Regions from separate parts of the Kitasatospora sp. NPDC001539 genome, predicted to be linked through region 3. Evidence: riboswitches for the same ligand, from Rfam matches in the RefSeq annotation. Region 3 holds a riboswitch; each other region holds the start of a gene.
The links. A riboswitch is a leader RNA that binds a small molecule or an ion and turns the genes downstream of it on or off. The one in region 3 is predicted to bind cobalamin.
Positions count from the first base shown of each region.

Region 1: it holds a riboswitch for cobalamin, as region 3 does, so the genes downstream of both, ABT247_RS04275 (cobalamin biosynthesis protein) here and nicT (Nickel transporter NicT) in region 3, are expected to answer to the same signal.
Region 2: it holds a riboswitch for cobalamin, as region 3 does, so the genes downstream of both, ABT247_RS19975 (ribonucleoside-diphosphate reductase subunit alpha) here and nicT (Nickel transporter NicT) in region 3, are expected to answer to the same signal.

Region 1 is NZ_JBEPAK010000011.1:19,011-24,361, reverse strand. It holds gene ABT247_RS04290 (hypothetical protein) at 1-1,082, opposite strand, end outside; gene ABT247_RS04285 (alpha/beta hydrolase family protein) at 1,674-2,807, opposite strand; gene ABT247_RS04280 (helix-turn-helix domain-containing protein) at 2,929-3,621, opposite strand; cobalamin riboswitch at 3,864-3,992, shown strand; gene ABT247_RS04275 (cobalamin biosynthesis protein) at 4,092-5,054, shown strand; gene ABT247_RS04270 (cobyric acid synthase) at 5,051-5,351, shown strand, end outside.
Region 2 is NZ_JBEPAK010000124.1:15,411-20,761, reverse strand. It holds gene ABT247_RS19985 (hypothetical protein) at 1-138, opposite strand, end outside; gene ABT247_RS19980 (ribonucleotide-diphosphate reductase subunit beta) at 221-1,216, opposite strand; gene ABT247_RS19975 (ribonucleoside-diphosphate reductase subunit alpha) at 1,237-3,642, opposite strand; cobalamin riboswitch at 3,835-3,966, opposite strand; gene ABT247_RS19970 (hypothetical protein) at 4,425-5,351, shown strand, end outside.
Region 3 is NZ_JBEPAK010000006.1:21,418-26,768, reverse strand. It holds gene aroB (3-dehydroquinate synthase) at 1-468, shown strand, start outside; gene aroQ (type II 3-dehydroquinate dehydratase) at 477-905, shown strand; gene ABT247_RS02675 (AAA family ATPase) at 1,048-1,938, shown strand; gene ABT247_RS02670 (Fpg/Nei family DNA glycosylase) at 2,023-2,832, shown strand; gene ABT247_RS02665 (ArsR/SmtB family transcription factor) at 2,958-3,341, opposite strand; cobalamin riboswitch at 3,423-3,615, shown strand; gene nicT (Nickel transporter NicT) at 3,648-4,760, shown strand; gene ABT247_RS02655 (EamA family transporter) at 4,837-5,351, opposite strand, start outside.

The DNA of each region.
Region 1 (5,351 bases), on a different contig from region 3:
TCCTCGGCGCCCAGCACGTCCGCGGGGGAGACGCCCTCGTCCGAGCGCTCCGCCAGCCACAGCAGCGCGTACGGGCGCAGCACCGGCTCGTCCACCGCGGCCCGGACCGCCTGCTCGGCCGGTCCGCCGGCCACCCGCAGCGCCTCGAAGGCGAGCCCGCGCACCAGCGCGTCGTCGCCCTGGGCGGCCTCCAGCAGCTCGGCCACCGCGCGGTCCGCCGGACGGGCCGCCACCCAGGCGCGGAACTCGGCCCTGGCCGGGCCCGGCGAGTAGTCCGCGCAGGCGTTCAGCAGCTCGAAGGCGCTCTGCTCGATGTGGCCGGCCGCGGTCTGGGCGACCGTGCAGATCTCCTCCAGCTTCGCCCGAACCGCCCAGTGGCCCAGCGGGGACAGTTCGGCGGCGTCGTCCTTGCGCAGCACGGCGCCGACCGCCGCCAGGCCGTCCAGCATCCAGTCCAGGACGGCGGCCACGTCGGAGGGCGCGGGCGGGGTGTCGATCTGCGGCTCGCGGCAGGTGCCGCGGACGGCGGAGACGGCCGAGGCGGCGTGCGGCACGGGCGACAGGCCGGGCCCGCCGAGGGCGGCGCCCACCCGGCGCTCGTCCAGGCCTCGGCGCAGCAGCTCCAGCAGTTCGCTCTCGGCCACCGGGCCGTCCACCAGGTGGAGGAAGGAGAGCAGTTGGGGGGCCTGGTCCACGGCCTGCCCGGCCAGGACGGCGAACACCCCGCGCAGGGCGGCGGGCGGCACCGGGGCGAGCAGCGTCCAGGCGTCGAACAGCCCGGACCAGCCGCGCACCACGGCCTCGTCGTCGTGCTCCCAGGCGTGCAGGCGCCAGCCGGGGCCGGCTCCGCCGTCGCGGGCCTCCACCAGGCCGACCAGCAGCGCCTGGCCCCAGGCCTTGGCGGCGGCACCGACCGTCATGGCCAGCGCGCGGCCGGCCGCACGGGCGTCCTCCGGAAGGAGTTCGCCGCGCTTGTCGACCTCGTCCAGCTCCCCGGCCCAGCGGGCGATCCGGACGGCGTCGACCAGCATCCGACGGGCCAGCGGCGCGAGCTCGGCCGGCGCGGGGAAGCCGTCCGGCACGGGTACCCGGCCGCGGCCGGGTGCCGGGGCGGGCCCTCGTCGCCGGGGTACACCGGCCCCGCCCGGCCTGCCACCGGAGGGCCGGTGGGCCGTACCGGGGAGACGGGTCACCGTCGCACCGGTACCGATCGTCGGCGGGAGCGGGGCATCACGGTCGCGCGGGTTCCGAGACGTCACGTCGAGCAGTCTTCCCCTTGCACCGGCCTTCTGTCACATCCGGTTGTCCGTACGACCGGGAGACCGGTGGCGGCACCTCCGCAAGACCGGGCAACAGAGGCAAACCACCTGGCCGGAAACGTGTGGCGGGGTCATGCCAGGGTCGCGCGGGGCGTCGCGGTACTCGTCCGGCCGATCACGGTCCGTGTCGGACGAGCCGGGTGCGGAGCGGCGGGAGGGACGGGAATCCGGCCAGACGGCATGTGCCGGCGGGCGGGTGCCCGGCACGGGAAGTCGGCCGGGCCGACTTCTGGTGCGCGCACAAGGGGCGTGCAGCGCGGGCGCCGCGCACCCGAGCGAATCGAACGGACTTCCGGCCAGGCGGGCTCGCCTCTCGGGTGCTGGGTGAATCCCGGCCCCGACCCCCGGGCTGCCTCAGAGCAGCGGGGTGAGCCAGCGCCGGAGCAGTTCGGTGTAGTGGTCGGGGGCCGAGTTCCACAGCGCCGCGTGCTCCCCGCCCGGGAAGGTCTGGAGGTTGACCAGCTGCGGACGGGCCGCGGCGAGGCGCTGGGCGGCGCCGAAGGGGGCGGTCCGGTCGCTCGGACTGTGCAGTACCAGGGTCGGCACGTGCAGGTCCGCGCCCTCGACGAGGCGGGAGAAGTCGGCGAGGTCGACGCCGGTGCGGCCCTCGGCCGCGAGCGCGCCGAGTTCGGCCGCGGCGCCCCTGAAACCGGCCCTGGCGGCCTCCCGGCGGGCCGAGGCGGGCAGGTCCAGGACGGGCGAGTCCAGGATCAGCCCGCTGATCGTGCGGGCCCAGGCCGAACGGGCCGCCGTGTGCAGCGCCATGGTCGCACCCAGCGACCAGCCGTAGAGGATCACCCGGCCGGCCCCGCGGTCGAGCGCCAGCCGTACCGCCGACTCGACGTCGCGCCACTCCGTCGCGCCGAAGTGGCTGAGGCCGTCCGGGGAGGCGGGGGCGCCCGCGTCCCCGCGGTAGGTGACGGCCAGCACGGGCAGGCCGAGGCGCTCGAGCAGCGGCAGCACGGGCAGGGTCTGCTGGCGGTCGGCCTCCGTGCCGTGGACGAGGATCACCCAGGTGCCGCGCTTGCCCTCGAGGTACCAGGCCGGGAAGGTACCCAGCTCGCCGCGGGCGCCGATCTCGGTGAACGGGAGACCGAGCGCCTCGGCCGGGTCGCCGAGCAGCACCCGGGGGGTGAACCGGACCTCGGTGCCGGGCGTCAGGGTGCCCCGGTCCGCCCGGACCAGCCGCCGGGTGACGCCCCGCTGGTCGCTGTGGAGGATCTCCTCCACCACCGCGTGCCCGCCGTCCGCCCACTCGACCGCCCAGCGCCCGCGCCGCAGGCTCTCCGGGCGGCGGGTGAAGGTGACCCGCCCGGTGGCGACGCTCTGCACCAGGAGCGGGCCGCTCTCCTGCAGGGCCGTCCCCGCGCCCGGCCCGGACCCGGGACTGACCATCCGCTCGGAGGCCCGGCGGCCGATCACCAGGACGGCGGCGGCCCCGGCCCCCACGGCGGCGGCCGCCACCACGGCTGCGGTTCCCCAGCGCATATCGTTCCCCGCTCTGTTCGCGGACCGGTCGGTGTTCGTGCACCAGTTCACCGGGGCCCGGCACCCCGCGGCCACCGGACTGGGCCGTCCGGGCTACGAAAGGCCGAAAAACAACGTCCGATCAGACCGGAACGGCCGTCGGCTGGGCCGCGAGGAGTTCCCAGAAGCGGGGGGTGAGGGGCACCGCCGGGGTGCGGGGCCCGCTGGGCATGCCCCAGTGGGCGGGGACGTGGTGCTCCTGCGCCAGCACGAGCAGGACGGCGGCGAGCTCTCGCTCGGCGACGGGGACGAGCCGGGTGAGCGCGCGCAGGTGCGGCTGCCAGCGGCCGGCGACGCACTGGCGCAGCAGGCGGTCGAGCGCCTCGGCGCGGCCGGTGGCCTCGACCAGCTCGGTCAGCCGCAGGCCCAGCACCACGGCGAGGGCGTAGGTCTGCTCCGCGTCCCCCTCCCACCGGCCGGTCAGCTCGGCCTGCTGGTAGGTGGGCAGCAGCATGCCGACGCGCTCGGCGACCGTCTCCGGGGGGAGCTCCCGGGCGATGCGGTGGTCCCGCAGCCGGGTCGGGCGGCCGTCCATCAGATCGGCCGCGGAACACCACAGGGCCCGGGCGAGGGCGATGAACTCGGCCTCGCCCGGGCGCAGCTCCCCGCGCTCCCAGGCGAGGACGTGACCGGCCAGGAGCCGTACGCCGTGGGCGGCCATGCCCTCGGCGACCTGTTCGGGGGTCAGGCCGAGGCCGACGCGGTGGATGCGGGCGGCCTCGGGGGAGAAGGGCACCGGAAGGGGGGCGGCGGCGTGGGGCTTTCTGCGGCGCATGGCACCGAACCGTAGGGGCGCCCCTCGGCGCGCCCCCAGCCCCCGAACGCACGAACCGGGACTGACGAGCCCTCGGCCGCGCTGGTCGATCGCACAGGACGGCGCCCCGCCTCCGTGTGGCCGACCACCCCGCCTCCGTGTGGCCGACCGCCCCGCCTCCGTGTGACCAACCCCTCCGTGACCTCGGTTGACGCGTGGAACGGCCGCGTGATGGGATCCTGGGGCCAAACGGAGGCATGGAGAGGAAGCCGGTGCGAGTCCGGCGCGGTCCCGCCACTGTCACCGGGGAGCACGCTCGGAAAGTGCCACGGCGGGCCGTCAGGAGCCGCTGGAAGGCCCGGGAGTGCGTCCGACCCGGAAGCCAGGAGACTCTCGCCCCCGGTACGTCGATCCAGGGCGCGGACCCTGAGTGAGGACACCCACGCGATGCAGGCTGCCCCGCCCCGCCGGCCCCCGAGCTGCCCGCCGCCGTGCGCCCGCTGACCCGCGCCGCCGCCTTCGCGCTGGGCGCCGTCGCGGGCTACGCCGCCGACTCGCGCTTCGCCGACCCGCGCCGCGGCCACCCGGTCGCCCTCTTCGGCAGCGCCGCGACCCGCCTGGAACGGCGCCTGTGGCGCGACGACCGCGCGGCCGGAACGGCGTACACGGCACTGTGCGTGGGCGCGGTCGCGGCCGGCGCGCTCGCCCTGGACCGCACGGTCGGGCGCCGACCGCTGGGCCGGGCGGCGCTGGCCGCGGCGGCCACCTGGACGGTGCTCGGCGGCACCTCGCTGACCCGGGAGGCGCGGACCGTCGGCCGTTCGCTCGCCGCGGGCGACCTGGCGGCCGCCCGGGAGCGACTGCCGCACCTGTGCGGGCGGGACCCGAGCGCGCTGGACGGGCAGCAGATCGCCCGGGCGGTGGTCGAGTCGGTGGCCGAGAACACCGCCGACGCCGTGGTGAACGCGCTGACCTGGGGCGCCCTCGCGGGCACGCCGGGCCTGCTGGCCTTCCGCGCGGTGAACACCCTGGACGCGATGGTGGGCCACCGCTCGCCCCGCCACGCCCGCTTCGGCTGGGCCTCGGCCCGGCTGGACGACGTCGCGGGCTGGCCGGGCGCCCGGCTGACGGCCCTGCTGACGGTGGCCGCCGCCCCGGAGCCCGCCACGGCCTGGCGGATCTGGCGGCGCGACGGTTCGGCGCACCCGAGCCCGAACGCGGGGCAGGCCGAGTCGGCCTTCGCCGGAGCGGTCGGCGTACGGCTGGGCGGGACGCTGCGGTACGGCGAGCGGTTGGAGCACCGCCCGGTGCTGGGCACGGAGTTGCGGCCGGTGACGGTGGACGACATCGAGCGGGCCTGCACGCTGTCGCGGCGGGTGGGCGCACTGGCGCTGGGTACGACGGTCGCGGGGCACGTCCTGCTGCGGCTCCTGGGGAAGAGGAGTGGGACATGACGAACGCGCTGCTGGTCGCCGGGACGACCTCGGACGCGGGCAAGAGCGTGGTGACGGCCGGCATCTGCCGCTGGCTGGCCCGCCAGGGCGTGCGGGTCGCGCCGTTCAAGGCGCAGAACATGTCGCTGAACTCCTTCGTCACCGCCGACGGCGCCGAGATCGGCCGCGCCCAGGCGATGCAGGCGCAGGCCGCCCGGGTGGAGCCGGAGGCGGCGATGAACCCGGTGCTGCTCAAGCCCGGCGCGGACGGCCGCAGCCAGGTGGTGCTGCTCGGCAGGCCGGTCGCCGAGGTCGGCG
Region 2 (5,351 bases), on a different contig from region 3:
GTGTTCGCGGTCCGGCACCACCGTGACGGTCGGCATCCCGGCCCCCTGCACGCGGGCGATGACGGACGGCCGGCGGTCGTGGCTGATCCGTATCGGCCCGAAGGGGCCGTTGACCACACGCTGTCGGAGCTTGGGCATGCCTGGGCTACTCCTGAAGACCGGGTACCGAACAGCGGAGCCGCCGTGACGGCAGCTCCGCTGTTCGCTGAACGTTATCGACTTAGAAGTCGTCGTCGAAGGAGACCGAGCCCTCGACCGCCACCTGGTAGGCGGACACCCGGCGCTCGAAGAAGTTGGTCAGCTCCTGGACGTTCTGGAGCTCCATGAAGCCGAACGGGTTGGTCGACCCGTAGCGGATCGGCAGACCGAGGCGGGCCAGGCGCTGGTCTGCGACGGCCTCCAGGTACTGGCGCATCGACTCGGTGTTCATGCCGGCCAGGCCGTCACCGCACAGGTCGCGGGCGAACTGGAGCTCGGCCTCGACGGCCTCCTCCAGCATCTCGGTGACCTGCTTGGCCATCTCGTCGTCGAAGAGGTCGGGCTCCTCCTCGCGGACCGTGTCCACCACCGACATGGCGAAGTCCATGTGCATGGACTCGTCGCGGAACACCCAGTTGGTGCCGGTCGCGAGACCGTGCAGCAGGCCCCGGCTGCGGAACCAGTACACGTAGGCGAACGCGCCGTAGAAGAACAGGCCCTCGACGCACGCCGCGAAGCAGATCAGGTTGAGCAGGAACGCCCGCCTGTCCTCCTTCGTCTGCAGCGAATCGATGTGGTCGACCGCGTTCATGTACTTGAAGCAGAACTTGGCCTTCTGCGCGATGGAGGGGATGTTCTCCACTGCCGCGAACGCGGCCGCGCGGTCCTCCGGGTCGGGCAGGTAGGTGTCCAGCAGCGTCAGGTAGAACTGGACGTGCACGGCCTCCTCGAACAGCTGGCGCGACAGGTACAGCCGCGCCTCCGGGGAGTTGATGTGCTTGTACAGGCTCAGCACGACGTTGTTCGCGACGATCGAGTCGCCCGTCGCGAAGAACGCGACCAGCCGGCCGATCAGGTGGCGCTCGCCCTCGCTGAGCTTCGCCAGGTCGGCGACGTCCGAGTGGAGGTCCACCTCCTCGACGGTCCAGGTGTTCTTGATCGCGTCGCGGTACCGGTCGTAGAACGACGGGTAGCGCATCGGGCGCAGCGTCAGCTCGAAGCCGGGGTCGAGCAGCATCTTGCGGTCTTCGGGGGTGCTCACTGGCAGGCCTCGCAGGACTCGGGGTTCTCCAGGGAGCAGGCGATGGCGGCTTCCTGCTCCGGGGTGAGGGTCGGGGTGTTGACCGGCACGGGCGCGGCGGCGCGGGCGGTGCCGGACGCGGCCTGGGCGATGCGGGTCGCCGGGCGCGAGCGCAGGTAGTAGGTGGTCTTGAGACCGACCTTCCACGCGTACGCGTACATCGAGCTGAGCTTGCCGATGGTCGGCGCGGCCATGAACAGGTTCAGCGACTGGCTCTGGTCCAGGTACGGCATGCGGGCCGCGGCCAGGTCGATCAGCGCGCGCTGCGGCAGCTCCCAGGCCGTCCGGTACAGCGAACGGACCTCGGCCGGCAGCCAGTTGAACTCCTGGACGGAGCCGTTGGAGTCGCGCAGCGCGTCGCGGGTCTGCTGGTCCCAGACGCCGAGCTCCTTCAGCTCGCGCACCAGGTACGGGTTGACCTGCAGGAACTCGCCGCTCAGCGTCTCGCGCTTGAACAGGTTGGACACCTGCGGCTCGATGCACTCGTACACGCCGGCGATCGAGGCGATGGTCGCGGTCGGGGCGATCGCGAGCAGCAGCGAGTTGCGCAGGCCGGTCTCGGCGATGCGGGCGCGCAGGGCCGTCCAGCGGTCGGCCCACTGCGGGGCGGCCGTCGGGAAGTGGTCGATGTGCAGTTCGCCGCGGGCGGCGCGGGTCTCGCCGTACGCCTCGTGGCGGCCGAGCTGCTCGGCGAGGTCGGCGGAGCGCTCGTAGGCGGTGAGCATGATGCGCTCGGCGATCAGGGTGGAGAGGGTCTTCGCCTCGGCGGAGTCGAAGTCGATCCGCAGCTTGAAGAAGACGTCCTGGAGGCCCATCACGCCGAGGCCGACCGGGCGCCAGCGGGAGTTGGACGTGCCCGCCTCGGTCGTCGGGTAGAAGTTGATGTCCACCACGCGGTCGAGGAAGGTGACGGCGGTGCGGACGGTGGCGTCCAGGCGCTCCCAGTCCATCGCGCCCAGCAGGTCGTCGGCGGTGGCGCCGGCGGCGACGTGGGCGCCGAGGTTGACCGAGCCGAGGTTGCAGACGGCGGTCTCGGAGTCGTCCGTGACCTCCAGGATCTCGGTGCACAGGTTGGAGGAGTGCACCGTGCGGCCCGGCAGCGCGGTCTGGTTGGCGGCCCGGTTGGAGGCGTCCTTGAAGGTCATCCAGCCGTTGCCGGTCTGGGCGAGGGTGCGCATCATGCGGGCGTAGAGGGTCTGCGCCGGGATGGTGCGCACGGCCTTGCCGGCCTGCTCGGCCTTGCGGTACGCCTCGTCGAAGTCGGCGCCCCACAGGTCGACCAGCTCGGGGACGTCGGCCGGGGAGAACAGCGACCAGTCCTCGTCGGCGTTGACCCGGCGCATGAACTCGTCCGGGATCCAGTGCGCCAGGTTGAGGTTGTGGGTGCGGCGCGCCTCCTCACCGGTGTTGTCGCGCAGCTCCAGGAACTCCTCGATGTCGGCGTGCCAGGTCTCCAGGTAGACGCAGGCCGCGCCCTTGCGGCGGCCGCCCTGGTTGACCGCGGCGACCGAGGAGTCGAGGGTGCGCAGGAACGGGACGATGCCGTTGGACTTGCCGTTGGTGCCGCGGATCAGGCTGCCGCGCGAACGGATGCGCGAGTAGGACAGGCCGATGCCGCCGGCGTGCTTGGACAGCCGAGCGATCTGCGCGTAGCGGTTGTAGATCGAGTCCAGGTTGTCCAGCGGGGAGTCGAGCAGGTAGCAGCTCGACATCTGCGGGTGCCGGGTGCCGGAGTTGAAGAGCGTCGGAGAGGACGTCAGGTACTCCAGGCGGCTCATCAGGCCGTACAGCTCGGCCACCTCGCGCACCGACTGCTCGGAGTCGCCGACCGCCAGGCCGCAGGCGACGCGGAGCAGGAAGTGCTGCGGGGTCTCGATGACCTTGCGGGTGATCGGGTGGCGCAGCAGGTAGCGGGACTGCACGGTGCGCAGGCCGAAGTACTCGAAGCGGTCGTCGCCGTGGGCGTCGATCAGCGCGTCCAGGGCGGCGGCGTGCTTGGCGACGAAGGCCGCGGTGGTGTCGCCGATCAGGCCCTCGGCGTGGCCGACGGCGATCGAGGCGGAGAAGGAGACCGCGCCCTGGCTGTTCGCCTCGTCCACGATCTCCAGGGCGAGCAGGCGGGCGGCCAGCTTCGAGTACTGGGGGTCCTCGGCGATCATCGACGCGGCGGCGTCCACGGCCAGCCCGCGCAGCTCGGCGAAGTCCGAGCCGGCGTGGCGGCCGCGCAGCGCGGCGGCGGCGACATGGCCGGGGTCGACCTCGGTGAGGTCGGCGCTGCGGTCGGTGAGCAGCCGCAGCAGCGCGCCGCCGGGGTCGGAGACCGTCGGGTCGGTGAAGGCGGTACCGGAGCCCTGGGCGGGCAGGGTGGCTGAGGCAGCGGTGGTCAAGGCGCTCTCTCCTGGCGGCGATCGGCGGCGGTGATCGGGTGGCACCGGGCCGATCTGGGCAGGGGAGCACGGCGCGAACGCGGAGCGCGTCGCGCGACGGTGTCTCCCCGGCCCGCCCGCGAGGCCCGGAGGGGTACTGCTCGTGCTGGCGCGGCCTCTGCGGGAGGGCCGTGGCGCACGCCGCCGGCAGGTACTCGGACTCGCGGGCACGGCTGCTGGAGCCGCCCGCACACCGCTGCGGGGCAGTCCCGGATTCCCACCGGGTTCCCCTGCATCGACAGCAGGAGTGAGCATACATGTAGTGGTGTCTCAGTGATGCGGCACCAGATGTTGTGCGGCGCGGTGTGTCGGGGCGATGACCGGCGGTACCGGGCGAGTGGCCGTTCGTGGCCGTCCGGGGCCCGGATCCGGGCGTTCGGCCGGGCCTGATCCGCCCCGGCGCCCGGTCTCCACCCGCCCCTGATCCGCCCCCGGTCCCCGGTCTCCACCCGCCCCGGCGCCCGGCCCTCGCCCGCCCCGGCGCCCGAGCCGATCGCACCGCGCCCGGGCCCGGCCGACCCGGCGTCAGGGCCGGCTCCGCCCGGCGCCCGTCCGGGTTTCGATACGGATCGGTCACCGGGGGGATCAGCGGTCAGGGGGATGCCCTACGATCTGGGCGCATGAGCGACGGAACTGGCGTACCTGGGCAGGGGCCGCAGGGAACGCCCCCCGCCGGGTCGGGGGGCGCACCGAATCATCAGCCGCCGGGGACGGGCCCGGTGGCGCCGCCGAGCGGCGGTTTCGGCCCGCCGCCGGCCTCCTACGGGCCGGTGGTGCCGTCCGCGCAGCCGCTCTCGCAGCCCGTTCCGCCGGTGCCGCAGCCGGTCGCGCAGCCGCAGCCGCAGCCGCAGCCGCAGCCGCAGCCCCAGGCCGTGCCGCAGGCCCAGCCCGTCCCGCAGCCGATGCCGCCGCAGCCCCAGCCGGTGCAGCCGATGGCCGCCGCCCCCCAGTGGCAGCAGCAGCCGGTGCCGCCGCAGCGCGTCGAGCCGGACTGGGAGGCGCTGGCGGACCGCAACGAGGCCGCCGCCAAGCGCAAGCGCCGGATGAAGGTCATCGGCATCGTGGCCGCGGTCGTCGTGGTGGGCGGCCTGGTGGCGGGCGGCGCGGTGCTGCTGGGCAAGAAGGACGGCCCCAAGGAGGCCGGCGGCGGGCCGACCCCGGCGCCCACCTCCGGCCGCCCGACCCCCGGTCCGTCGAGCGCCACCCCGGGCGGGCAGGCTGACGACCCGTCGAAGCCGATCTGGGAGGCCGCCACCGATCCGGCGCCGCAGGACGCGGGGGCGCTGTTCTCCGCGACGCAGGTGACGATCAACGGCGCGACCTGGACCCGGACCGTGGTCTCGCTGGACCAGCCCTGCTGGGACGGCAACTCCACCACCGGCGGGCTGGGCAAGGTCCTCGGCGACCAGGGGTGCCAGAAGGTGCTCCGGGCGACGTACGTCTCCGGCGACAGCGCGGTGACCGTCGGCGCCGCGGTCTTCGACCACAAGATCCAGGCCGAGACCGCGATGAAGAACTTCACCGGCCAGCTCAAGGGCCTTCCCGCGCCCGGGGCCCCGGCGTTCTGCGCCAACGCCGGCTGCCCCGGCACCCACAGCAGCCTGGGCCGGTACGCCTACTTCACCGTCGAGGGCTCGGCGAAGGGC
Region 3 (5,351 bases):
GAGGGCGCCAGGACTCCGGCCGGCCCGCACACCGTCGAGCTGATCCGCCGGGCGATCCAGGTCAAGGCCGACGTCGTCTCCGGGGACCTCAAGGAAGCCGGTCGGCGGGAGATCCTCAACTACGGCCACACCCTCGGCCACGCCATCGAGCGCAACGAGCGCTACAAGTGGCGGCACGGCGCGGCGATCTCCATCGGCATGGTCTTCGCCGCCGAACTCGGCCGTCTGGCCGGGCGGTTGGACGACGAGACGGCCGACCGGCACCGCACCGTCCTGGCCTCGGTCGGCCTGCCGCTGAGCTACCGGGCGGACGCCTGGCCGAAGCTGCTGGACGCGATGAAGATCGACAAGAAGTCGCGCGGCGACCTGATCCGCTTCATCGTCCTGGACGGCCTCGGCAAGACCTCCGTGCTGGAGGGCCCGGACCCGTCCCTGCTGGTCGCCGCGTACGCGGAGGTCTCGGCGTGACCAGGGTGATGGTGCTCAACGGGCCCAACCTGGGCCGGCTGGGCAGCCGGGAGCCGGACGTCTACGGCGCCACCTCGTACGCCGGGCTGGTCGAGCGCTGCACCGCGCTGGGCGAGGAGTTCGGCTTCGAGGTCGAGGTGCACGAGACCAACTCCGAGCAGCAGATGGTGGAGTGGCTGCACGAGGCGGCCGACGGGAAGGTGCCCGTGGTGATCAATCCGGGCGCGTTCACCCACTACTCGTACGCGATGCGGGACGCCGCCGCGCAGCGCACCGCGCCGCTGATCGAGGTGCACATCTCCAACCCGTACGCCCGGGAGTCCTTCCGGCACAACTCCGTGATCGCCGCGGTCGCCTCCGGCACCATCGCCGGGTTCGGGATCGGCTCGTACGAGCTGGCGCTGCGCGCCTTGGCGGAGCAGCTCGCCGCGCGGTGAGCGGGACGGGCCGGCGGCCCGGTGGCGGACTGTGCCCGCCGCCGGGCCGCCGTGTAGTGTCCCCGCTGAAAGGGTGTCGGGAGGTGCCGTGACGCAGTACGCCGGAGGTGGGCAGGTCCCGCCGCGTCCCGCCGCTCCGCCGGTGCCACCGGGGGGCGGTACGAGGGTGTCCCCGTCGGGGGCGCCCGTCCCGCCGCCTCCTCCGCCGCCTCCGACGGTCCGGCCGTCGGCCGGGCCCGGGCCGGCTCCTGCCCCGGCTCCGGTCGCGCCCGCTGCACCGGCTCCTGCGCCGGCTCCGGTCACGCCCGCTGCACCGGCTCCGGTCGCGCCTGCGCCCGTCCCGGCCGCCGCTCCCGGCCCTGGCCCCGCGCCCGCGCCGAGCGCGCCGGTTCCGGCCGGCGGCACCGGGCACTTCGTGCTGCCCGCCGGCACGCCCGTCCAGCTCCCGACCCACTCCCCGCAGCGGCACGCGCCCGCCGGGCCGATCGCCGTCCTGCTGATCGGCCCCGCCGGGGCGGGCAAGACCACCGTCGCCCGGTACTGGGCCGAGCACCGCGCCACCCCGACCGCGCACATCAGCCTGGACGACGTGCGCGAGTGGGTGCAGTCCGGCTTCGCCAACCCGCAGTCCGGCTGGAACAACGCCTCCGAGGCCCAGTACCGGCTGGCCCGCCGCACCTGCGGCTTCGCCTGCCGCAACTACCTGGCCAACGGGATCTCCTGCATCATCGACGACGCCGTCTTCCCGGACCGCCCGGCGATCGGCCTCGGCGGCTGGAAGCGGCACATCGGCCCCGGCATGATCCCGGTCGTCCTGCTGCCCAGCCTGGATTCGGTGCTGCGCCGCAACGCCCGCCGCAGCGGCAACCGGCGGCTCGGTGACGAGGAGGTGGCGCGCATCCACGGGCGGATGGCCGGCTGGTACAACTCCGGGCTGCCGATCATCGACAACTCCTACCTGGACGTCGCCGGTACGGCCGCCGAGCTGGACCGGGTCATCCTGGCCCGGCTGATGGGCATGCCGGTCCGCTGACCAGCGGCGCCCGCCCGGCCTGTCGGTGGCGGCTGCGATGATGGACCCCGTCCTGACGTCCTACACCAGGGGGAGCTGACGCCCGTGCCGGAGGGCCACATCATCCACCGCCTCGCCGTCCAGAGCCGTACGGCCTTCGGTGGCCGTCCCGTGCGGGTCTCCAGCCCGCAGGGCCGGTTCGCCGACGAGGCCAAGGTGCTCGACGGGCAGCTGCTCACCGGCGCGGAGGCCACCGGCAAGCACCTCTTCCTCGGCTTCGAGGAGGGTGCCTGGGTGCACGTCCACCTCGGCCTCTACGGCGGCTTCACCTTCGGCACCGGCCCGGCGCCCGATCCGGTCGGCCTGGTCCGGCTGCGGCTGGCCAACGACGACGGCTACGCCGACCTGCGCGGCCCCAACACCTGCAAGCTGGTCACCGGCGCCGAGAAGGCCGCCGTGGCCGCCCGGCTCGGTCCGGACCCGCTGCGCGCCGACGCCGACCCGGAGGCCGCCTGGCGCCGGATATCGGGCAGCCGTACGACCGTCGCCGCGCTGCTGATGGACCAGAAGGTGCTGGCCGGGGTGGGCAACGTCTACCGCGCCGAGGTGCTGTTCCGCCACCGCGTCAACCCGCACCGGGCGGGCCGCGACCTCACCCGCGGCGAGTGGGACGCGATCTGGGCCGACCTGGTCGCCCTGATGCGCGAGGGCGTCGCCGCCGGGCGCATCGACACCGTCCGGCCCGAACACACCCCCGAGGCCATGGGCCGACCGCCGCGGGTGGACGACCACGGCGGCGAGGTCTACGTCTACCGCCGCGCCGCGATGCCCTGCCTGGTGTGCGGCACGGAGGTGCGGACCGAGGAGCACGCCGCCCGCAACCTCTTCTGGTGCCCGACCTGCCAGGTGGCCTGAGCGGCCGGTCCGCGTCGCGCCCAGTCCGTGGGCCGGGTCGACCGGCCGGGGGAGTCCGGCAAAGGGATCCGCGTGCGCCGGCGAACACCGTGTCAGGCGCCGCGCGGGCGGGCCGATCCGGCCGGTCAGCCCGCGGCGGCGGTCGGCTCGTGGTGCTCGGCGGCGGCGCACTCGTCGAGGAGGGGGCGCATGCCTTCGTCGACGAGCCGGTAGCGCACCACACGTCCGTCCTTGTCCCCGGTGACCACGCCGGCCGTGCGGAGCAGCCGCAGGGCCTGGGAGACGGCGGGGTCGCGCATGCCGGTGGCGACCGCGAGGTCGCTGACGGCGAGCGGGCCGGCCCGGTGCAGGGCGAGCAGCAGGGCGAGCCGTCCCGGGTCGGCGAGCAGGGAGAACCGCTCGGCCCAGGACCGGACGTGCGCGGTGTCGCCGATCGCGGCGATGGCCTCGCAGACCCGGTGCCCGTCGATGGTGCGGTGGCCCGCGCGGTCGGCCGGTACGAGATGCATGCCCACATTCTCGCAGGCGGTGACCTGTGATCCTGCACACCTGCACAGGTGCGCAACCTTGCGAGGGTGAAGCACGAGCCCTACGGTGTAGCCCGCCGTGGTGCTCGGGAAGACCGGTGACGGACCCTCAGGGGTCCCAGTCCGGAGCGGCCCTCGCCACTGTGATCGGGGGACAGTCGTCCGTACCCATGTGCCACTGGGCGCCTCGTGCGCCTGGGAAGGCGGGTCCGGAAGCCCCGTAAGCCAGGAGACCGGCCACGGCATCTCACGAAGTCATTCCACGAGGTGCTGGAGCGTGATCCGACGATGACCCTGCCCGAAACCGCCGTCCCGACCGAGGCGGCCCCCTCCGTCCTGCCCACGTTCAGATGGAAGCGCGAGGACACCGTCCGCACGGCCGGGTTGATGGCGGTGATCCTGGCCATGCACGTGGTGGCCTTCGGGACGCTGGTCTTCCTGGTCGCGCCCCACGAGTACGCGGTCGGCACCCAGGTCTTCGGGGTGGGCCTGGGCATCACCGCGTACACCCTCGGCATGCGGCACGCCTTCGACGCCGACCACATCGCGGTGATCGACAACACCACCCGCAAGCTGATGGCGGACGGCAAGCGGCCGGTCTCGGTCGGGTTCTGGTTCGCGCTCGGCCACTCCTCGATGGTGGTCCTCATGGCCGCCCTGGTGGCCGGCGGCGCCCAGCTGGCGAACACGCTGATGGACGACGAGTCGGCCACCCACAAGTGGCTCGGGCTGGTCGGCACGACGGCCTCCGGCGCCTTCCTCTACCTGATCGGCGCGCTCAACCTGGCGGCGCTGGTCGGCATCCTCAAGGTGTTCCGCTCGATGCGGGCCGGCCGGTACGACGAGGCGGAACTCGAGGAGCACCTCAACTCGCGCGGCTTCATGGCCCGGGTGCTGAACCGCGCGACCCGCTCCATCACCCGGCCGGGGCAGATGTTCCCGGTGGGCATGGTGCTGGGGCTGGGCTTCGACACCGCCACCGAGGTGACCCTGATGGTGATGGCCGGCTCGGGCGCGGCGGCCGGGCTGCCCTGGTACGCGATCGTCTGCCTGCCGCTGCTGTTCGCGGCCGGGATGAGCCTGTTCGACACCCTGGACGGGACGTTCATGAACTTCGCGTACCAGTGGGCGTTCTCCAACCCGGTGCGCAAGGTGTACTACAACCTGACCATCACCGGACTGTCGATCGCCGTGGCGTTCATCATCGGCACCATCGAGCTGGTCGGGGTGCTGCACGAGAAGCTCGACCTGACCGACCCGGTCACCGGCTTCATCGCGGACATCTCGCTGGACAACGTCGGGTACGCGATCGCCGGGCTGTTCGTGGTGGTGTGGGCCGCGGCGATCGCCTACTGGAAGCTGGCGGGCGTCGAGAAGCGCTGGACGCCCGAACGTTCCTGAGCCGCCGCCGCGGAGCCGTCGCGGGCCGAGGTCCTGGGCCGCGGTCGTGGGCCGCGGTCGTGGGCCGCGGCCCGGCTCAGGGGGACGCGAGCAGGAGGGTGCCCGCCACGGCGAGGCCGGCGCCCACCACCTGCACCGGGCGCAGCCGCTCCTTCAGCACCCCGCGCGCCAGCAGCGCGGTGACCACCGGGTACAGCGAGGCGAGCACCGCGGCCACCGCTGCCGAACCGCCGTGCGAGGCCGCCGCGTACGCCGCGTTCGCGGCGACGTCGGCCAGCCCGACCCCGGTGAGCAGGGGCAGCCGGGAGCGCAGCTCCGGCAGCAGCGCGGAGGTGTCGGTGCCGCGCAGGCTCACCACCAGCGCGGCGCCGCCGACGGCGATGTTGACGAGGCGTTGGGCGCACAGCGCGAGCAGCAGGCCGCCGCCGGCCGAGGCCTGGGAGAGCAGGGCCATGTTGGCGCCGAAGCCGAACGCGGCGGCCAGGGTCAGCACCAGGGCGGTGCGGGCGGCGGACGGTCCGCCGCGCTCGGGGCCGCCGGCCAGCACCACGCCGGCCAGTGCGACCACGATCCCGGCCAGCTGGACCGGCC